Regions from separate parts of the Streptomyces sp. NBC_00322 genome, predicted to be linked through region 4. Evidence: riboswitches for the same ligand, from Rfam matches in the RefSeq annotation. Region 4 holds a riboswitch; each other region holds the start of a gene.
What was found. A riboswitch is a leader RNA that binds a small molecule or an ion and turns the genes downstream of it on or off. The one in region 4 is predicted to bind cobalamin.

Region 1 (4,208 bases), 4.7 Mb from region 4:
TAGAAGTTGCGTCCGGTCGGCAGGACGTTGACCAGGCCTCGCAGCGGGGAGCCGGAGGGGCCCGCCGGGACGAAGCCGCCGTTCAGCGCGTGGACGGCATGGTCGAGTTCGGCGGTCGTGGCGGCGAGGCGGGGGACGACCTCGCGGGAGGCGAAGTCCAGGATGGCCGCGACCTCGGGGCCGTGCCCGGCGGGGACCGCATCGGGGTTCCACCCGGCGTCCTCCATCGCCTGCACCAGCTCGCGCGCCTTCTCCTCGGCCGCGTCCGCGGTCGTTCGGGTGGCCGCCGACTCGTCCAGGCCCAGCGCCTCCCGCAGGCCCGGCAGCGACGACGTCCCGCCCCAGATCTGGCGCGCCCGGAGGATCGCGAGAACCAGGTTGACGCGGTCGGCGCCTGCGGGCGGGGAGCCGAGGACATGGAGGCCGTCGCGGATCTGGGCGTCCTTGACCTCGCACAGCCAGCCGTCGACATGGAGCAGGAAGTCGTCGAAGCCGTCGTCGTCCGGGCGGTCTTCGAGGCCCAGGTCGTGGTCGAGCCTGGCCGCCTGGATGAGGGTCCAGATCTGCGCGCGGATCGCGGGGAGTTTGGCCGGGTCCATGGAGGAGATCGCGGCGTATTCGTCGAGGAGCTGTTCCAGGCGCGCGATGTCGCCGTAGGAGTCGGCGCGTGCCATCGGCGGGACCAGGTGGTCGACGAGCGTGGCGTGGACGCGGCGCTTGGCCTGCGTGCCCTCGCCCGGGTCGTTGACCAGGAAGGGGTAGATCAGCGGGAGGTCGCCGAGCGCGGCGTCGGGGCCGCAGGCCGCGGACAGACCGGCGTTCTTGCCGGGCAGCCACTCCAGGTTGCCGTGCTTGCCGAGGTGGATCATCGCGTCGGCGCCGAAGCCACCGTCGTCCGCGGACGCGGCGATCCAGCGGTACGCGGCCAGGTAGTGGTGCGAGGGCGGCAGATCGGGGTCGTGGTAGATCGCGATCGGGTTCTCGCCGAAGCCCCGCGGCGGCTGGATGAGGATGAGGAGGTTCTCGTGGCGCAGGGCCGCGAGGACTATGTCGCCCTGCGGATTGCGGCTGCGGTCGAGGAACATCTCGCCGGGCGGCGGGCCCCAGTGCTCCTCGACGGCCGAGCGCAGTTGCTGCGGCAGCGTCGCGTACCAGCGCTTGTAGTCCGCCGCCGGGATACGGACCGGATTGCGCGCCAACTGCTCCTCGGTCAGCCAGTCCTGGTCGTGGCCGCCCGCCTCGATCAGGGCGTAGATCAACTCGTCGCCGTCGCCGGAGGCGAGGCCGGGTACGGGCTCCGTACCGAAGTCGTAGCCCTCCGCCCGCAGTCGGCGCAGGAGGGCCACCGCGGACGCGGGGGTGTCCAGGCCCACCGCGTTGCCGATCCGCGAGTGCTTCGTCGGGTACGCGGAGAGCACGAGCGCGAGGCGCTTGTCGGCGGCGGGGATGTGCCTCAGGCGCGCATGGCGTACGGCGATTCCCGCGACCCGTGCCGCCCGCTCGGGGTCCGCCTCGTACGCCGGAAGGCCGTCCGCGTCGATCTCCTTGAAGGAGAACGGCACGGTGATCAGGCGGCCGTCGAACTCCGGGACCGCGATCTGGCTGGCCGCGTCCAGCGGCGAGACGCCCTCGTCGCTCTCCTCCCACGTGCTGCGCGAACCGGTCAGGCACAGCGCCTGGAGGATCGGCACGTCCAGGCCGCTCAGGGCGCCCGCGTCCCACGACTCGTCGTCGCCGCCCGCCGATGCCTCGGCGGGCCGGGTGCCGCCCGCCGCGAGAACGGTGGTGACGATGGCGTCGGCGGCGCCGAGCGCGTCGATCAGTTCGGGTTCCGGGGCGCGCAGGGAGGCGACGTACAGCGGGAGGGGACGGCCGCCCGCGTCCTCGATCGCCGTGCACAGGGCGTCGACGAAGGCGGTGTTGCCGCTCATGTGGTGGGCGCGGTAGTAGAGCACGGCCACGGTCGGGCCGTCGGTCTCCCGCACGGTGCGCTCCAGCGGGCCCCATGTCGGTGCGGGGGCCGGTGATTCGAAGCCGTGGCCGGTGAGGAGCACCGTGTCGGAGAGGAAGCGGGCCAGCTGCTCCAGGTTGGCGGGGCCGCCGTGGGCCAGGTAGGCGTGGGCCTCGGCCGCGATGCCGACGGGGACCGTGGACGCCTCCATCAGCTGGGCGTCGGGGGCCTGTTCACCGGTGAGGACGACGACCGGAAGCCCGGCCTCGTGCAGCAGGTCGAGCCCGTCCTGCCATGCGCGTACGCCGCCGAGGAGCCGTACGACGACCAGGTCCACGCCGTCCAGCAGGGCGGGCAGCTCGCTGAGGTCGAGCCGCGCGGGGTTGGCGAACCGGTACGCGACCGGGCCTCCGGCCGCGCGGGCACTGAGCAGGTCGGTGTCGGAGGTCGACAGCAGCAGAAGCATGCGAGCGCAGGCCTTCCTCGGGGTGTCCGCGCCCCGGGCGGTGTGGACGGCAGGAGTTCCTGGCTCACCCGGTGTGGACCGGGCTCACAGTGGCGGGACCGCGCCGGATTCGCACCGGGCTTCCTCCATGTCGCCGTCGCAGGCGATGACGGGCCGGCCGGCCCGTCGCCTGAGCATAGTAGGGCTCGGGAGGCGGCAGACGGGCGTGCGGCGGGTGTGATGATCGGCGCAGGTGGGCGGGAGTGAGGTGGAAGGGGCGGTGGGTATGCTCGCCGCCATGCCGACCGCCCCAGGCCCCCGCGACGCCGGGGCGATACCCCCGAGCCGTGACCGTGGCGACGCCTGCCCCGGCACGCTGCGCCTCCACGCGGCGGACGACGGCGCGCTGGCCCGGGTACGGATTCCGGCGGGCGCACTGACCACCGGCCAGGCGCTGGCGCTGTGGGATGCGGCACAGCGGCTCGGCGACGGTTCGCTGCACCTCACCTCGCGCGGCAATGTGCAGCTGCGCGGCCTCGCCGAAGACTGCGGTGGGGAGCTGGCCGATGTGCTCGGCTCGGCGGGTCTGCTGCCCTCGCCCCGGCACGAGCGGGTGCGCAATGTCGTCGCGTCCCCGCTCTCCGGGCTCGACGGGCGAGGCGAAGCCGATGTGCAGCCCTGGGTAAGGGAGTTGGACCGGCTCCTGTGCGCGAGCGAGGCGGCGACCGGGCTGTCGGGGCGTTTTCTGTTCGCGCTCGACGACGGCCGCGGGGATGTGGCGGCGCTGGGTGCGGACGTGACCGTGCAGGCGGCGGCAGGCGGAACGGATGCGGTGCTCCGGCTGGGTTCGGACGACGCGGGTGTGTCGGTACGCGGTGAAGACGCGCCGCGTGCCGCCCTGCTGGCCGCCGAAGCTTTCCTGGATGCCGCGCGCGGCAGCGCCACCCGCTGCTGGCGGGTGAGTGAACTGCCCGGCGATGCCGCCGAGTTGATGACCGAGGTGGCCTCGCGTCTGGCGGCGGACGGGATCAACGGCACGCTCGTGACGGTGCCTCCCACGACGGTCGGCGACCCGCCCCGGCCGGGCGCCGTCGCGGGTCCCGACGGGCGCACCACCGCACTGTCCGTCGTCGCGCCGCTCGGCGTGCTCACCGCTGCCCAGTGGCACGAACTGGCCGCCGTGGCCGAGCACGACGGCAACGGCGAACTACGGCTCACCCCTTGGCGCGGTGTGATTCTCGCCGGGGTCAAGGACGCCGCCGCCCTCGAAACGGCCGGGCTCATCACCTCCCCCGCCTCCCCATGGCTCGGCGTCGGCGCATGCGTCGGCCGGCCCGGCTGCGCCAAGTCCCTGGCCGACGTGCGGACGGACGCGGCGAAGGCGCTCGGCCCGGGGCCTTCGAGCCTGCCCGTGTACTGGTCCGGCTGCGAACGCCGTTGCGGCCATCCGCACGGCGACTGGGTGGACGTCGTCGCGACCGCCGACGGCTACGACGTCCGCGTACACGGGGACAAGCCGTGCACCGGCATGCCCCCTTCCGAACTCGCCGCCATCGTGGCGGCTGCGCGCACGAGCGCCGTGACGCGTTGACGAAATGAGCGAGAGCACAGTGTTCGACTACGAGAAGGACGGCGCGGCGATCTACCGCCAGTCCTTTGCCACCATCCGCGCGGAAGCGGATCTCGCGGGGCTGCCCGCCGATGTCAGCCAGGTCGCGGTCCGGATGATCCACGCCTGCGGCATGGTCGACCTGGTACGCGATCTCTCGTTCACTGCGGACGTGGTGGCCCGCGCCCGCGAGGCCCTGCGCG
Region 2 (4,208 bases), 4.6 Mb from region 4:
AGTTGCGCATGCCGCTCTTCGCCACCCGCGCGCGCAGGGCGTCCCAGCGCTCAGGCCAGATGACTTCGACGTCGTAGTGGTCGGGGTGCAGCACGCCACGGGCCGCGCGGGTCTCGGACCAGGCGGGCAGCGGGCCGTTGCGCTCGGCGAGCGAGCAGGACGCCTCGTACGCGGCGAGCATGATCCGCTCGGCGATCTTCGTGGAGAGCGCCTTCGCCTCGGGGGAGTCGAAGGGCAGGCGCAGCTTGAAGAAGACGTCCTGGAGGCCCATCGCGCCCAGGCCGACCGGACGCCACCTGGCGTTGGAACGGCCCGCCTGCTCGGTCGGGTAGAAGTTGATGTCGACGACCCGGTCGAGGAAGGTCACGGCGGTACGGACGGTCTCGTCCAGGCGCTCCCAGTCGATGCCGTCGCCCGCGACGAACGAACCCAGGTTGACCGAGCCGAGGTTGCAGACGGCCGTCTCGCCGTCGTCCGTGACTTCGAGGATCTCGGTGCACAGGTTGGAGCTGTGCACGACCCGGCCGGGCTCGGCGGTCTGGTTGGCGGTGCGGTTGGAGGCGTCCTTGAAGGTCATCCAGCCGTTGCCGGTCTGGGCGAGCGTACGCATCATCCGGCCGTACAGCTCGCGAGCCGGGATGGCCTTGCGGGCCAGGCCCTCGGCCTCCGCCTCGCGGTACGCGGCGTCGAACTCCTCGCCCCACAGGTCGACCAGCTCGGGCACATCGGCGGGCGAGAACAGCGACCAGTCGGCGTCGGCCTCGACGCGGCGCATGAACTCGTCAGGGATCCAGTGCGCGAGGTTGAGGTTGTGCGTACGCCGAGCGTCCTCACCGGTGTTGTCGCGCAGCTCCAGGAACTCTTCGATGTCCGCGTGCCAGGTCTCCAGATAGATCGCGGCCGCGCCCTTGCGCCGGCCGCCCTGGTTCACGGCGGCGACCGAGGCGTCGAGGGTCTTCAGGAACGGCACGATGCCGTTGGAGTGCCCGTTGGTGCCACGGATCAGCGAACCGCGGGCGCGGATACGGGAGTACGAGAGACCGATGCCGCCCGCGTGCTTGGACAGGCGAGCGACCTGGTGGTAGCGGTCGTAGATCGAGTCCAGCTCGTCCAGCGGGGAGTCCAGCAGATAGCAGGACGACATCTGCGGGTGGCGGGTCCCGGAGTTGAAGAGCGTGGGCGAGGAGGGGAGGTAGTCGAGCCTGCTCATCAGCCGGTAGAGCGCGGCGACCTCGTCCAGGGCGCGGGTGCTGTTGTCCTCCGCGAGGCCCGAGGCGACGCGCAGCATGAAGTACTGCGGGGTCTCGATCACCTGACGGGTGATCGGATGCCGCAGCAGATAGCGGCTGTAGAGGGTGCGCAGACCGAAGTAGCCGAAGCGGTCGTCCGCGTCCCGGTCGATCAGCGCGTCCAGCCGGGCGGCGTGCAGCGCCACGAACTCGGCAGTGCGGTCGGCGATCAGGCCCTCTCGGTGGCCGACCGCGACCGAGGCGGAGAAGGAGACCGCGCCCTGTCCGGCTGCCTCGTCGGCGATATGACGGGTCAGCAGGCGGGCAGCGAGCCGGGAGTAGGCAGGGTCCTCGGAGATCAGCCCCGCGGCCGCGTCGGTGGCCAGGCCCCGGAGCTCGGCCGCGTCCGAACCGGCGTGCCGGCCGCGCAGCGCGGCGGCGGCGACACGGCCGGGGTCGGTGTCGGGCAGATCGGCGGTGAGACCGGTCAGGGTCCGCAGAAGCGCGGTCCCGGGGCCGTCGGCCACCTGCTCGGAGATGCCTGAAGCCGGATCGGCTGGCGCGATGGTCACGTGGTGCTCTCCCTCGCTCGGCTCTGGGCCGGCGGGGGAGGCGTCACGGGCGCGCGTCACGGGGACGGCTCACCGCGTCCACCGGCCCAACCGCGAGGCCCGGACGTGTCGGCACCCGGTTCGGTCGAGCCGGATGCGCCGTCGGCAGGTCTTCGGACTAGTGGGGTGCGACAAAGCGCACCGCATCACACCGTTGCGGGACAGTTCCGGATTCGCACCGGATTCCCCTGCGGCGACAGCGAGCATGAGCATACATGTGGGGGCGGGGAGTTGCCGCACCCACCACATGTTGTGTCGGGGCGGCTACGGGGTGCGGGTGCGCCTGCGGCGGGCTCTGCCCCCGTCCCGTCCCTTCCCGAATCGGGGCTCCGCCCCGAACCCCGCATACGACCTTCGGCCGCATGTCCTCAAACGCCGGTCGGGCTGAACTTCAGCGCGGGGTGGGGGAACAAGCCCCGAACAAGCCAAAGGGCCGCCATGCCCCCCGCCAGGGGACGCGGCGGCCCTCGCGCCAAGTCCGACCGTCAGTGACCCGCGTCCGCCGTCGCCGACGGCAGTTCCGCCTTCACGCCCGGATCTCCCGCGTCCGCCGTGTAGTCCGACGGCGACGTCTCGTCGACGCCCTCCGGCGCCTTCACCGCCCGCAGTGCGAACGTCAGCACCACCGTCACCACCACGTTCAGCACGAACGCCGTCAGACCGATGTACCCGATCTCGCCGAAGCCGGGAATCTCCGCGGACGAGCCGCCGAAGTGCTTCTGCGTCGGGCTGGCCACTCCGTACGCCGCCGCCGTGCCGTAGATCATGCCCACCGCCCAGCCCGCCAGCAGCGCCCAGCGGTGGAACCAGCGGGTGAACAGGCCGCCCACCAGCGAGGGGAAGGTCTGGAGGATCCAGATGCCGCCCAGAAGCTGGAAGTTGATGGCCACCGTCTTGTCCATCGTCAGGACGAAGACCAGCGCGCCGACCTTCACCAGGAGGGACACCAGCTTGGAGACCTTGGTTTCCTGCGCGGGCGTCGCGTCCGGCTTGATGAAGTCCTTGTAGATGTTCCGCGTGAACAGATTCGCCGCGGCGATCGACATGATCGCCGCCGGCACCAGCGCCCCGATGCCGATCGCCGCGAAGGCGACACCGGCGAACCAGTCGGGGAACATGTTCTCGAACAGCTGCGGGATGGCCAGCTGACCGTTCTTCACCTTCACGCCCGCCGCGATCGCCATGAAGCCGAGCAGCGCCAGCAGGCCCAGCATCAGTGAATACAGCGGCAGAATCGTGGTGTTGCGCCGGATCACGTCACGGCTGCGCGAGGAGAGCGTCGCCGTGATCGAGTGCGGATACATGAACAGCGCCAGGGCGGATCCGAGTGCCAGCGTGGCGTATCCCCACTGGCCCGCCTCCGCCGGTGCCAGCGCGCCCCGTGGCTTGTCGGTCGCCGGGTTGATCTGCGCCAACGCGTCGCCCGCCTTGGCGAAGATGTCGTCGAAGCCGCCGAGCTTGATCGGGATGTAGATGATCGCCACCGCGATGACGATGTAGATCAGCGTGTCCTTGACGAAGGCGATCAGCGCGGGGGCCCGCAGCCCGGAGGAGTACGTGTACGCCGCGAGCACACCGAAGGCGATCAGCAGCGGCAGGTCCTTGACGAACCAGTTCGTCGTCTCGCCGCCGCCGACACCCATCACGTCGAGTACGGCCTGGATGCCGACCAGTTGGAGTGCGATGTACGGCATCGTCGCCAGGATGCCGGTGACGGCGACCGCGAGCGACAGGCCCTTCGAGCCCCAGCGTCCGCGGACGAAGTCCGATGTGGTGACGTATCCGTGCTTGTGCGAGACCGACCACAGCCGCGGCAGGAAGGTGAAGATCAGCGGGTAGACGAGGATCGTGTACGGGACGGCGAAGAAGCCCGCCGCGCCCGCCGCGTAGATCGCCGCGGGGACGGCGACGAAGGTGTACGCCGTGTAGAGGTCGCCGCCGAGCAGGAACCAGGTCACCCAGGTGCCGAACGACCGGCCGCCCAGGCCCCATTCGTCGAGGCTGTCGCTCTCGGCCTTGCGCCAGCGCGCGGCCAGGAAGCCCATGACCGTGACGGCCAGGAAGAAGAAGATGAAGACGCCGAGTGCGACGCCGTTCACGCCGTCGTTCACTTCGACGCACCCCCCTTGCGGGCGCGCTGGTCGCGCTGCCACAGCTTGTAGGCGACCACGGTGAGCGCGGTGGAGATGAGCACCCAGAGCATCTGGTACCAGTAGAAGAACGGGATGCCGATGAACGTCGGCTCGGTCTTCGCGTACGAGCCGACCCAGAGCATCGCGACGAACGGCGCGAAGAGGCAGAGGGCGACGATCGCGCGCACCGGCGTGATCACTGGTTGTTTCTCGTCCGTCACATCTGACATACGGCG
Region 3 (4,208 bases), 950 kb from region 4:
GCCAGAGGCGGCACATCCACTCCAGCTGGGCGGTGCGGTCGTAGGCCTGGTCGAGGGAGTCCGCGTAGGCGACGGTTCCGTGGTTCTGCAGGAGGCAGGCGGTGCGGTCGCGCAGGGCGCGGAGCATGTTCTGGGCCAGTTCCTCGGTTCCGTACAGGGCGTACGCCGCGACCCTGACGGGCCCTCCCATGGCCCCGGACATGTAGTGGATGGGCGGGAGTTCGGGGACGAGGGTGGAGACGGCGGTGGCGTGCACGGCATGCGTGTGGACCACGGCGCCGGCGGAGGTGTTGCGGTAGAGCTCCAGGTGAAGGGGCAGCTCGCTGGTGGGGGCGAGGTCACCGCGGACCTGGTTGCCGTCGAGGTCGACGGCAACGGCGTCCTCCGGGGTGAGCCGGTCGTACGGGACTCCACTCGGGGTGACCAGGACGAGAGGGCCGACCCGTACCGAGACATTGCCCGACGTGCCCACCACCAGGCCTTCCGTCGCCGTCCTGCGGGCCGTGGCCACGAGGTCCCGCCACGCCCGCTCGATCGCGTCCTGCCGCTCCTGATCGGTCATGCGGCGATCCTGTCAGGCGTGGGCCGGTGCCACGGGACGGGCGGGTGACAGAGATCACGCGAATCCCCACGAAAGCCGTATGTCAGCGGTACTGCCGCCACCCCCGACAAGCGGAGCGCCAAATCCCCACTTCAGAACACCTTGAAGCCCACCCCAGTTCACCTTACGTTCATCCAGGTTAACTACGTTCACCGCGCCACTGACGTCAAGAGATTGCCTGGGTAAATGGAACACATCACGCTGCTGCTAGCGATCGTGATCGTGACAGCTCTCGTGTTCGATTTCACAAACGGTTTCCACGACACCGCCAACGCGATGGCGACGACCATCTCGACCGGCGCCCTGAAGCCCAAGACGGCGGTGGCCATGTCCGCCGCGCTCAATCTCGTCGGCGCGTTCCTGTCCGTCGAGGTCGCCAAAACGATATCCAGCGGCATCGTCACCGAGTCCGGCATCACTCCGGAAGTCATCTTCGCGGCGCTCGTCGGCGCCATCCTCTGGAACCTGATGACCTGGCTGATCGGTCTGCCGTCCAGCTCCTCGCACGCCCTGATGGGCGGACTGATCGGCGCCACCGTCGCCTCGGTCGGCATCGGCGGCGTCAACGGCGGCACCGTCGTCACCAAGGTCCTGATCCCCGCGATCGCCGCCCCCCTGGTGGCCGGCATCGCCGCGTTCCTGGCCTCCCGCCTGACGTTCAAGATCGGCAAGAACGCCGACGAGAAGGCCACGGCGAAGGGCTACCGCGCCGGCCAGATCACCTCGGCGGGCCTCGTCTCACTGGCCCACGGCACCAACGACGCGCAGAAGACGATGGGCATCATCACGCTGGCGCTCATCGCCGGCGGCGTGCTCTCGCCCGGTTCCAACCCCCCGATGTGGGTCATCCTCTCCGCCGGTCTCGCGATCGCGATGGGCACCTACCTCGGCGGCTGGCGCATCATCCGCACCATGGGCAAGGGCCTGACGGACCTTCGGCCGCAGCAGGGCTTCGCCGCCCAGACCAGTGCGGCCAGCGTCATCCTCGCCTCCTCCAACCTCGGCTTCTCGCTGTCGACGACGCACTCCTGCTCCGGCGCCGTGATGGGCGCGGGCCTGGGCCGCAAGGGGGGCGTGGTCCGCTGGTCCACCGCCACCCGGATGTTCGTCGCCTGGGGCCTGACGCTGCCCGCCGCCGCTCTGGTCGCCGCGGGCTCGGAGTTCGTGACCAAGCAGGGCGACTGGGGTGTCGCGGTCGTCGCGGCCTTCCTGATCGGCGCCTGCGCCGCGATCTGGTTCGTCTCCCGCCGCCAGGTGGTCGACCACACCAACGTCAATGACACGGACGCCGAGCCCGCGGGCGTCGTGACCGCCGCCATCGCGGCCGTCACGCCGCCGCCGGTTGGCACGCCCGCGCAGGACTTCAAGACGACCATCCCGGCTCCGGCCCCCGCCTCCGGCTCCGAGCCGACGCGTTCGGCCACGGTGTAAGGACAGATCAGCATGAAAATCGACTGGGCAGCACTCGGCTCCGTCTTCGGCGTGAGCCTCGTCGCCACCGTCGCCCTGGTGGGTCTGTTCACCCTGGGCGTGGTGGGCCTGACCAAGCAGGAGTCCGCGGCCACGAGCGGCGGCTCCGCGGTTCTGGCGCGCACCGGGGCGTACGCGTGCTTCGCGCTCTGCGCGGCGGCTGTGGCGTACGGGATCTATCTGATCGTCACCTGACAGCCGTTTCCGATACATCGGGTCCGGGCCGGGTCACCCCATCGGGTGACCCGGCTCGCGTGTGTGCCCCAACACACTCTTCCCATGCAGGTCAAAGGCCAGTTGACGCCCGTTCTCGCAGCGTGGTGGACTGCCGGAGCCATCTACGGCGGCAGAAGAGGAAGCCGGTGCGAATCCGGCGCGGTCCCGCCACTGTCACGGGGGAGCACTCCTCCGGAAGCCAGGAACTCTCACCGCCGGTCACGTCGAACCAGGGCGCGGACACCCTGAGTGAGGACATATCGCCATGCGCGGCTGCGGTTCGGTTCCTGCTGTGAGTACGAGGTTCCAACGAGGCGGAACGACGGCCTGAACCCATGCGTGCCGACCGCCGATTCGTGTACGGCGCCACCGCCGGCCTGGCCGGTGACCTGCTTCTGGGCGATCCCCGCCGAGGGCATCCGGTCGCCGCGTTCGGGCGGGCCGCGGGTGGTGTCGAGCGTGTGCTGTGGCGTGACCACCGGGGGTGGGGCGCGCTGCACACCGTGGTGTGCGCCGGAGGCGCCGCTGCTGCCGCCGCACTGCTGAGCCGTGGAGTACGGGGCCGCTCGGCCACCTCCGTCGCACTGACCGCCGCCGTCACCTGGGCCGTCGTCGGCGGCACGTCGCTGGGCCGGGAGGCACGCGCCATCGGTGGCGCGCTGGCCGCCGGGGACGTGGAGGTGGCCAGGGAACGGCTGCCGCATCTGTGCGGGCGCGATCCGCAGGCCCTGGACGAGCAGCAGATCGCGCGAGCGGTCGTCGAATCCGTCGCGGAGAACACCTCCGACGCCGTGGTGGGCGCGCTGGTCTGGGGGGCGCTCGCGGGCGTGCCGGGGCTGGTCGGCTTCCGGGCGGTCAACACCCTGGACGCGATGGTCGGCCACAAGTCGCTCCGCTACCGGCGGTTCGGCTGGGCCTCGGCCCGGCTCGACGACGTCGTGGGCTGGCCGGGCGCCCGGCTCACCGCGGCGCTGGCGGTGCTCGCGGGCGGGGACGCGCACGGAGCCGCCCGGGCCTGGCGAGACGACGCGAAGAAGCATCCGAGCCCCAACGCGGGCCCGGTCGAGGCGGCTTTCGCCGGTGCACTCGGTGTACGGCTCGGCGGAACGCTCTCCTACGCCGGACGCGTCGAGCACCGTCCCGTACTCAACGGTGATGGCCGCGCTGTCCAGTTCGGCGACATCGAACGTGCCGTGCGGCTCTCGCGCCGCGTCGGCTGGCTGACACTCGCGACCTGCGCGGCGGGGCGCCTCGCGGGGCATGCGCTGCGTGCGCGGCGCGCGGGAAAGGGGCGGGGATGAGCGGGCACAGGGGCGGCGGACTGATGGTCGCGGGGACCACGTCCGACGCGGGCAAGAGCGTCGTGACGGCAGGGATCTGCCGCTGGCTGGTGCGGCAGGGGGTGAAGGTCGCGCCCTTCAAGGGGCAGAACATGTCGCTCAACTCGTTCGTGACGCGCGAGGGCGCGGAGATCGGACGGGCGCAGGCCATGCAGGCGCAGGCGGCCCGCGTGGAGCCGAGCGCGCTGATGAACCCGGTGCTGCTCAAGCCCGGCAGCGACCGCTCCAGTCAGGTCGTGCTGATGGGCAGGCCGGTGGGTGAACTCAGCGCCCGCGGCTACCACGGCGGGCGGCAGGAGTCCCTGTTCGGGACCGTCGTGGAGTGCCTGGAGGAGCTGCGGGGCACGTATGAAGCCGTGATCTGCGAGGGGGCGGGCAGTCCGGCCGAGATCAATCTGCGGCGTACGGACATCGTGAACATGGGCATCGCACGGGCCGCGCGCCTGCCGGTGCTCGTGGTCGGAGACATCGACCGCGGCGGCGTCTTCGCCTCCTTCTTCGGTACGACCGCACTGCTCGCCCCCGAGGACCAGTCGCTGATCGCGGGCTATCTCGTCAATAAGTTCCGGGGCGATGTGACG
Region 4 (4,208 bases):
ACCGGCAGCGGCGCGGACGCGGTCCGGGTGAACGGCGAACTCGCCGTCGCCGGACAGGATCTGCGCGTACAGGCACAGGCGCACATTCAGCGCGACAACGAACGCTCCCTCACCACCACCCTGGACGGCATGCAGCTCGACATTCCCCGGGTGGCCACCTACCGGCCCGGCACGGACCCGAAACACTCCGGCCTGCGACTGCACCGCGAGGCCGCCGAGCGGATCAGCAGCGAAGGCGCCCGGCTGAAGGCGCTGCTTGCGGTGCCCGCGATCGTGGACCGGCTCGGAGTGCCCAGGGAGTATGTGCGCCGGGCGCTGCGGAGCGAGGAGGAGCTCCACCGGCTCACCAGCGCACCGAAGTTCATCGAGCGGCTGATGAAGGTCAATCTCGTCGATGTCGTACTGGAGCATCCGCAACTGCTGCGGAAGGTGGGCATCGATCCCGGTGTGGTCGAGGCGCTGCTCGCCCTCAAGCCCCCGGAGCTGTCCGAGCGGCTGTCGCTCTCCTTCGAACTTCCCCGCTCGCTGAAGGAGTTGCGGCTCCAGCACATCACCGTGGAGCGCGACGGCATCAAGGCGCGCGTGGTGGGAGCCGGCCTGCGTATCGGGCAGTCCGGCGGCTCCTGAGGTGACCCGACGCTTTTCCGGTACGGGTCCCACCTCGCACAGCCGTACCGGAAAAGCGGGTCGCCGGGCCTGATCAGGTGTACATCAGTGAGCCCGGCGTGGTCAGCAGCTCGCCCGTTTCCAGCCAGGTCTTGAGGCCGGAGAGGATCATCGGCCAACCGCCGTACAGCTGCTCGTTCGCGCCCTCGCGCAGCTGGTCGTGCGTGACGGTGAGCCGGCAGGAGTCGCCGACGGGCTCGATGTCCCAGGTGACCCTCGACGTGCCTTCGGCTTTCACCTCGTCGCTCCAGAGCGCGACCATGCTCTGGACGAGCTTGCGCGGTGGATCGATTTCGAGGATCTCGCCCTCGCCGAGCAGGCCGTCGGCCTTGGGGGAGCCCATCTCGAAGCGCCCGCCGGGCTTCCAGTCCGAGGTGACCCGCATGCCGAAGTTGTACTTGCTCCGGATCTCGGGGTCGGTGATCGCCTCCCAGAGGCGCTCAGGGGTGGTGCGGATGTAAATCTCGAAGACCTTTTCCACGGGGCTCTCCAGTCGGCTCTTGAGGCCGCTGAGTGCGGCCGCCCAGGGTTCCGCGTACTTGCTCACCCACCGGTCGTGGACGAGCCGGATAGGGACGGGGTTCAGGAAGTGGAGCTTTTCCCGGCCGCGGCGTCTGGTCACGATCAGGCCGGCTTCCTCGAGCTGCTTGAGGTGCTTCATCACGCCGAAGCGGCTGATGCCGAAGCGTGCCTCGAGCGCGCTGAGCGTCTGCCCGTCCTGACGGAAGAGCTCGTCGAGGAGGCTGCGCCGCGTCGGGTCGGCCAGTGCCTTGAACACTTCGTCCATGCCATCCAAAATAGGTGACCGTTTGGTCACATGTCAATGGCGCGCCTAGGGTGATCGTGCAGCTGGTTCGCCCTGCCCTCCAGGCAGACGCGTCGCAAGAGGGAATCCGGTGGGAATCCGGAACTGCCCCGCAGCGGTGAGTGGGAACGACCGCCGTCATACGCACTGGATCCGGCAGCGGATCCGGGAAGCGACGGCCAGTAGGTGCCTGCGTACGCGAACCCGTACGCGAGGGCGTGCCCATGAGTCCGAAGACCTGCCACTGCCCGTGCGCGAACGCGCGCGGAGATCTCGGTGACCTCGTGGGCGGGTCGGCGGCATGGGCAGACGGCTGTTTCTGCCCTCCTTCGCGTCCCACGAGCTGTCCGAGGTCATGGACGAGTACTCGCGAAGGAGAGTTCCGTGACCAGCACATCCACGGCCGCAGGATCCAGGGCCACCGTCCACGGCTACCCCCGCCAGGGCCCGAACCGGGAACTGAAGAAGGCCGTCGAGGGCTACTGGAAAGGCCGCGTCGACGCCGGCGCCCTGAAGGAGACGGCCGCCCGGCTGCGCCGGGCCACCTGGCAGCAGCTCGCAGGCGCCGGTATCCACGAAGTCCCCACCGGAGACTTCTCGTACTACGACCATGTCCTGGACACCAGCGTCATGGTCGGCGCCATTCCCCCGCGTCACCGGGCGGCCGTCGACGCCGACGCGCTCGACGGCTACTTCGCCATGGCGCGCGGAACCCAGGACGTCGCGCCCCTGGAAATGACCAAGTGGTTCGACACCAACTACCACTACCTTGTCCCCGAACTCGGCCCCCAGACCTCCTTCGCAGCCAACTGTGCCAAGCAGGTCGCCGAGCTGAAGGAAGCGCTCGCGCTCGGTCTCACCGCCCGCCCGGTGCTCGTCGGGCCGATCACCTATCTGCTGCTCGCCAAGCCCGCGCCCGGAGTTGCTTCCGATTTCCAGCCGCTCACCCTGCTGGACCGGCTCCTGCCGGTGTACGCCGAGGTGCTCCGCGAGCTGCGGGCCGCGGGCGCCCAGTGGGTCCAGCTCGACGAACCGGCCCTGGTCCAGGACCAGCCGCCCGCCGTGCTCGGCGCCGCGGGCCGTGCCTACCGCGAGCTCGGAGGGCTCAGTGACCGGCCGAAGCTGCTGATCGCCTCCTACTTCGACCGGCTCGGCGACGCACTTCCCGTCCTGGCCAAGGCACCCGTCGACGGACTGGCCCTCGACTTCACCGGCGCGGCCCACGCCAACCTCCGCGACCTCGCGGCCGTCGGCGGACTGCCCGGCAAGCGGCTCGTCGCCGGTGTCGTCGACGGTCGCAACGTATGGATCAACGACCTCGGGAAGTCGGCCGCCACCCTCGCCACCCTGCTCGGGCTGGCCGGCCGAGTGGATGTCGCGCCGTCCTGCTCCCTGTTGCATGTGCCGCTCGACGCCGCCGCGGAACGCGATGTCGACACACAGGTCGCCCGCTGGCTGGCCTTCGCCCGCCAGAAAACGGCCGAGGTCGTCACGCTGGCCCGCGGGCTGACAGAGGGCACCGACGCCATCGCCGCCAGGCTCGCCGCCAACCGGGCCGACCTGCTCTCCCGCGCCACGTCCGCGCTCACCCGCGACCCCGCCGTTCGCGCCCGCAGCGCGGCCGTCACCGCGGCGGACACCCGGCGCAGCCTCCCGTACGCGCAGCGCGCGGCAGCCCAGCGCGTACGTCTGCGCCTTCCCCTGCTGCCCACGACCACTATCGGCTCGTTCCCGCAGACCGTCGAACTGCGCACCGCACGGGCCGACCTGCGGGCCGGGCGCATCGACACCCAGGGGTACGAGGAGCGCATCGAGGCCGAGATCCGCGAGGTCGTCTCCTTCCAGGAGAAGACCGGCATCGACGTACTCGTACACGGCGAGCCCGAACGCAACGACATGGTCCAGTACTTCGCCGAACAGCTCAGCGGCTATCTCGCGACGCAGCGCGGCTGGGTCCAGTCGTACGGCACCCGCTATGTCCGGCCGCCGATCCTGGCAGGCGACGTCTCCCGCCCCGATGCGATGACGGTCCGCTGGACCCGCTACGCCCAGTCGCTCACCGACCGTCCCGTCAAGGGCATGCTCACCGGACCTGTCACCATGCTCGCCTGGTCCTTCGTACGAGACGACCAGCCGCTCGCCCAGACCGCGCGTCAGGTCGCCCTCGCCCTGCGTGACGAGGTGAACGACCTTGAGGCGGCGGGCAGTTCGGTGATCCAGGTGGACGAGCCCGCGCTGCGCGAGACGCTGCCGCTGCGCGGCGACGGCCACGAGGCCTATCTGGCCTGGGCGACGGAGGCCTTCCGGCTGACCACCGGCGGCGTACGTCCGGACACCCAGATCCATACGCACATGTGCTACGCCGAGTTCGGCGACATCCTCCGGGCGATTGACGATCTCGACGCCGATGTCATCAGCCTGGAGGCCGCCCGCTCCCACATGCAGGTGGCCGGCGAACTCGCCACGGCAGGCTATCCGCGCGAGGTGGGACCGGGTGTCTACGACATCCACTCACCACGGGTGCCGAGTGCTGAGGAGGCAACCGCGCTGCTGCGGAAGGGACTTGAGGCGATTCCTGCCGAGCGGCTGTGGGTCAACCCCGACTGCGGTCTGAAGACGCGCGGCTGGCCCGAGGTGCGTACCTCACTGGAGCACCTGGTCGCCGCGGCCCGCGAGGTCCGCGCCGGGCTCACGATGTCGTCCTGAGCCGTTCGGTTCCGGGGCGGAGCCGCATCGA

Region 1: another riboswitch for cobalamin. It lies ahead of cobN (cobaltochelatase subunit CobN); the one in region 4 lies ahead of metE (5-methyltetrahydropteroyltriglutamate--homocysteine S-methyltransferase).
Region 2: another riboswitch for cobalamin. It lies ahead of OG905_RS14390 (ribonucleoside-diphosphate reductase subunit alpha); the one in region 4 lies ahead of metE (5-methyltetrahydropteroyltriglutamate--homocysteine S-methyltransferase).
Region 3: another riboswitch for cobalamin. It lies ahead of OG905_RS31385 (cobalamin biosynthesis protein); the one in region 4 lies ahead of metE (5-methyltetrahydropteroyltriglutamate--homocysteine S-methyltransferase).

What each region holds. Positions count from the first base shown of each region.
Region 1 is NZ_CP108019.1:3,107,291-3,111,498, forward strand. It holds gene cobN (cobaltochelatase subunit CobN) at 1-2,417, opposite strand, end outside; cobalamin riboswitch at 2,449-2,590, opposite strand; gene cobG (precorrin-3B synthase) at 2,695-3,987, shown strand; gene OG905_RS13855 (precorrin-8X methylmutase) at 4,007-4,208, shown strand, end outside.
Region 2 is NZ_CP108019.1:3,228,555-3,232,762, reverse strand. It holds gene OG905_RS14390 (ribonucleoside-diphosphate reductase subunit alpha) at 1-1,801, opposite strand, end outside; cobalamin riboswitch at 1,928-2,053, opposite strand; gene mctP (monocarboxylate uptake permease MctP) at 2,326-3,951, opposite strand; gene OG905_RS14380 (DUF3311 domain-containing protein) at 3,948-4,202, opposite strand.
Region 3 is NZ_CP108019.1:6,882,637-6,886,844, reverse strand. It holds gene OG905_RS31400 (class II aldolase/adducin family protein) at 1-562, opposite strand, end outside; gene OG905_RS31395 (inorganic phosphate transporter) at 788-2,032, shown strand; gene OG905_RS31390 (hypothetical protein) at 2,045-2,266, shown strand; cobalamin riboswitch at 2,376-2,515, shown strand; gene OG905_RS31385 (cobalamin biosynthesis protein) at 2,623-3,588, shown strand; gene OG905_RS31380 (cobyric acid synthase) at 3,585-4,208, shown strand, end outside.
Region 4 is NZ_CP108019.1:7,837,269-7,841,476, forward strand. It holds gene OG905_RS35780 (LmeA family phospholipid-binding protein) at 1-627, shown strand, start outside; gene OG905_RS35785 (ArsR/SmtB family transcription factor) at 701-1,453, opposite strand; cobalamin riboswitch at 1,499-1,731, shown strand; gene metE (5-methyltetrahydropteroyltriglutamate--homocysteine S-methyltransferase) at 1,856-4,177, shown strand.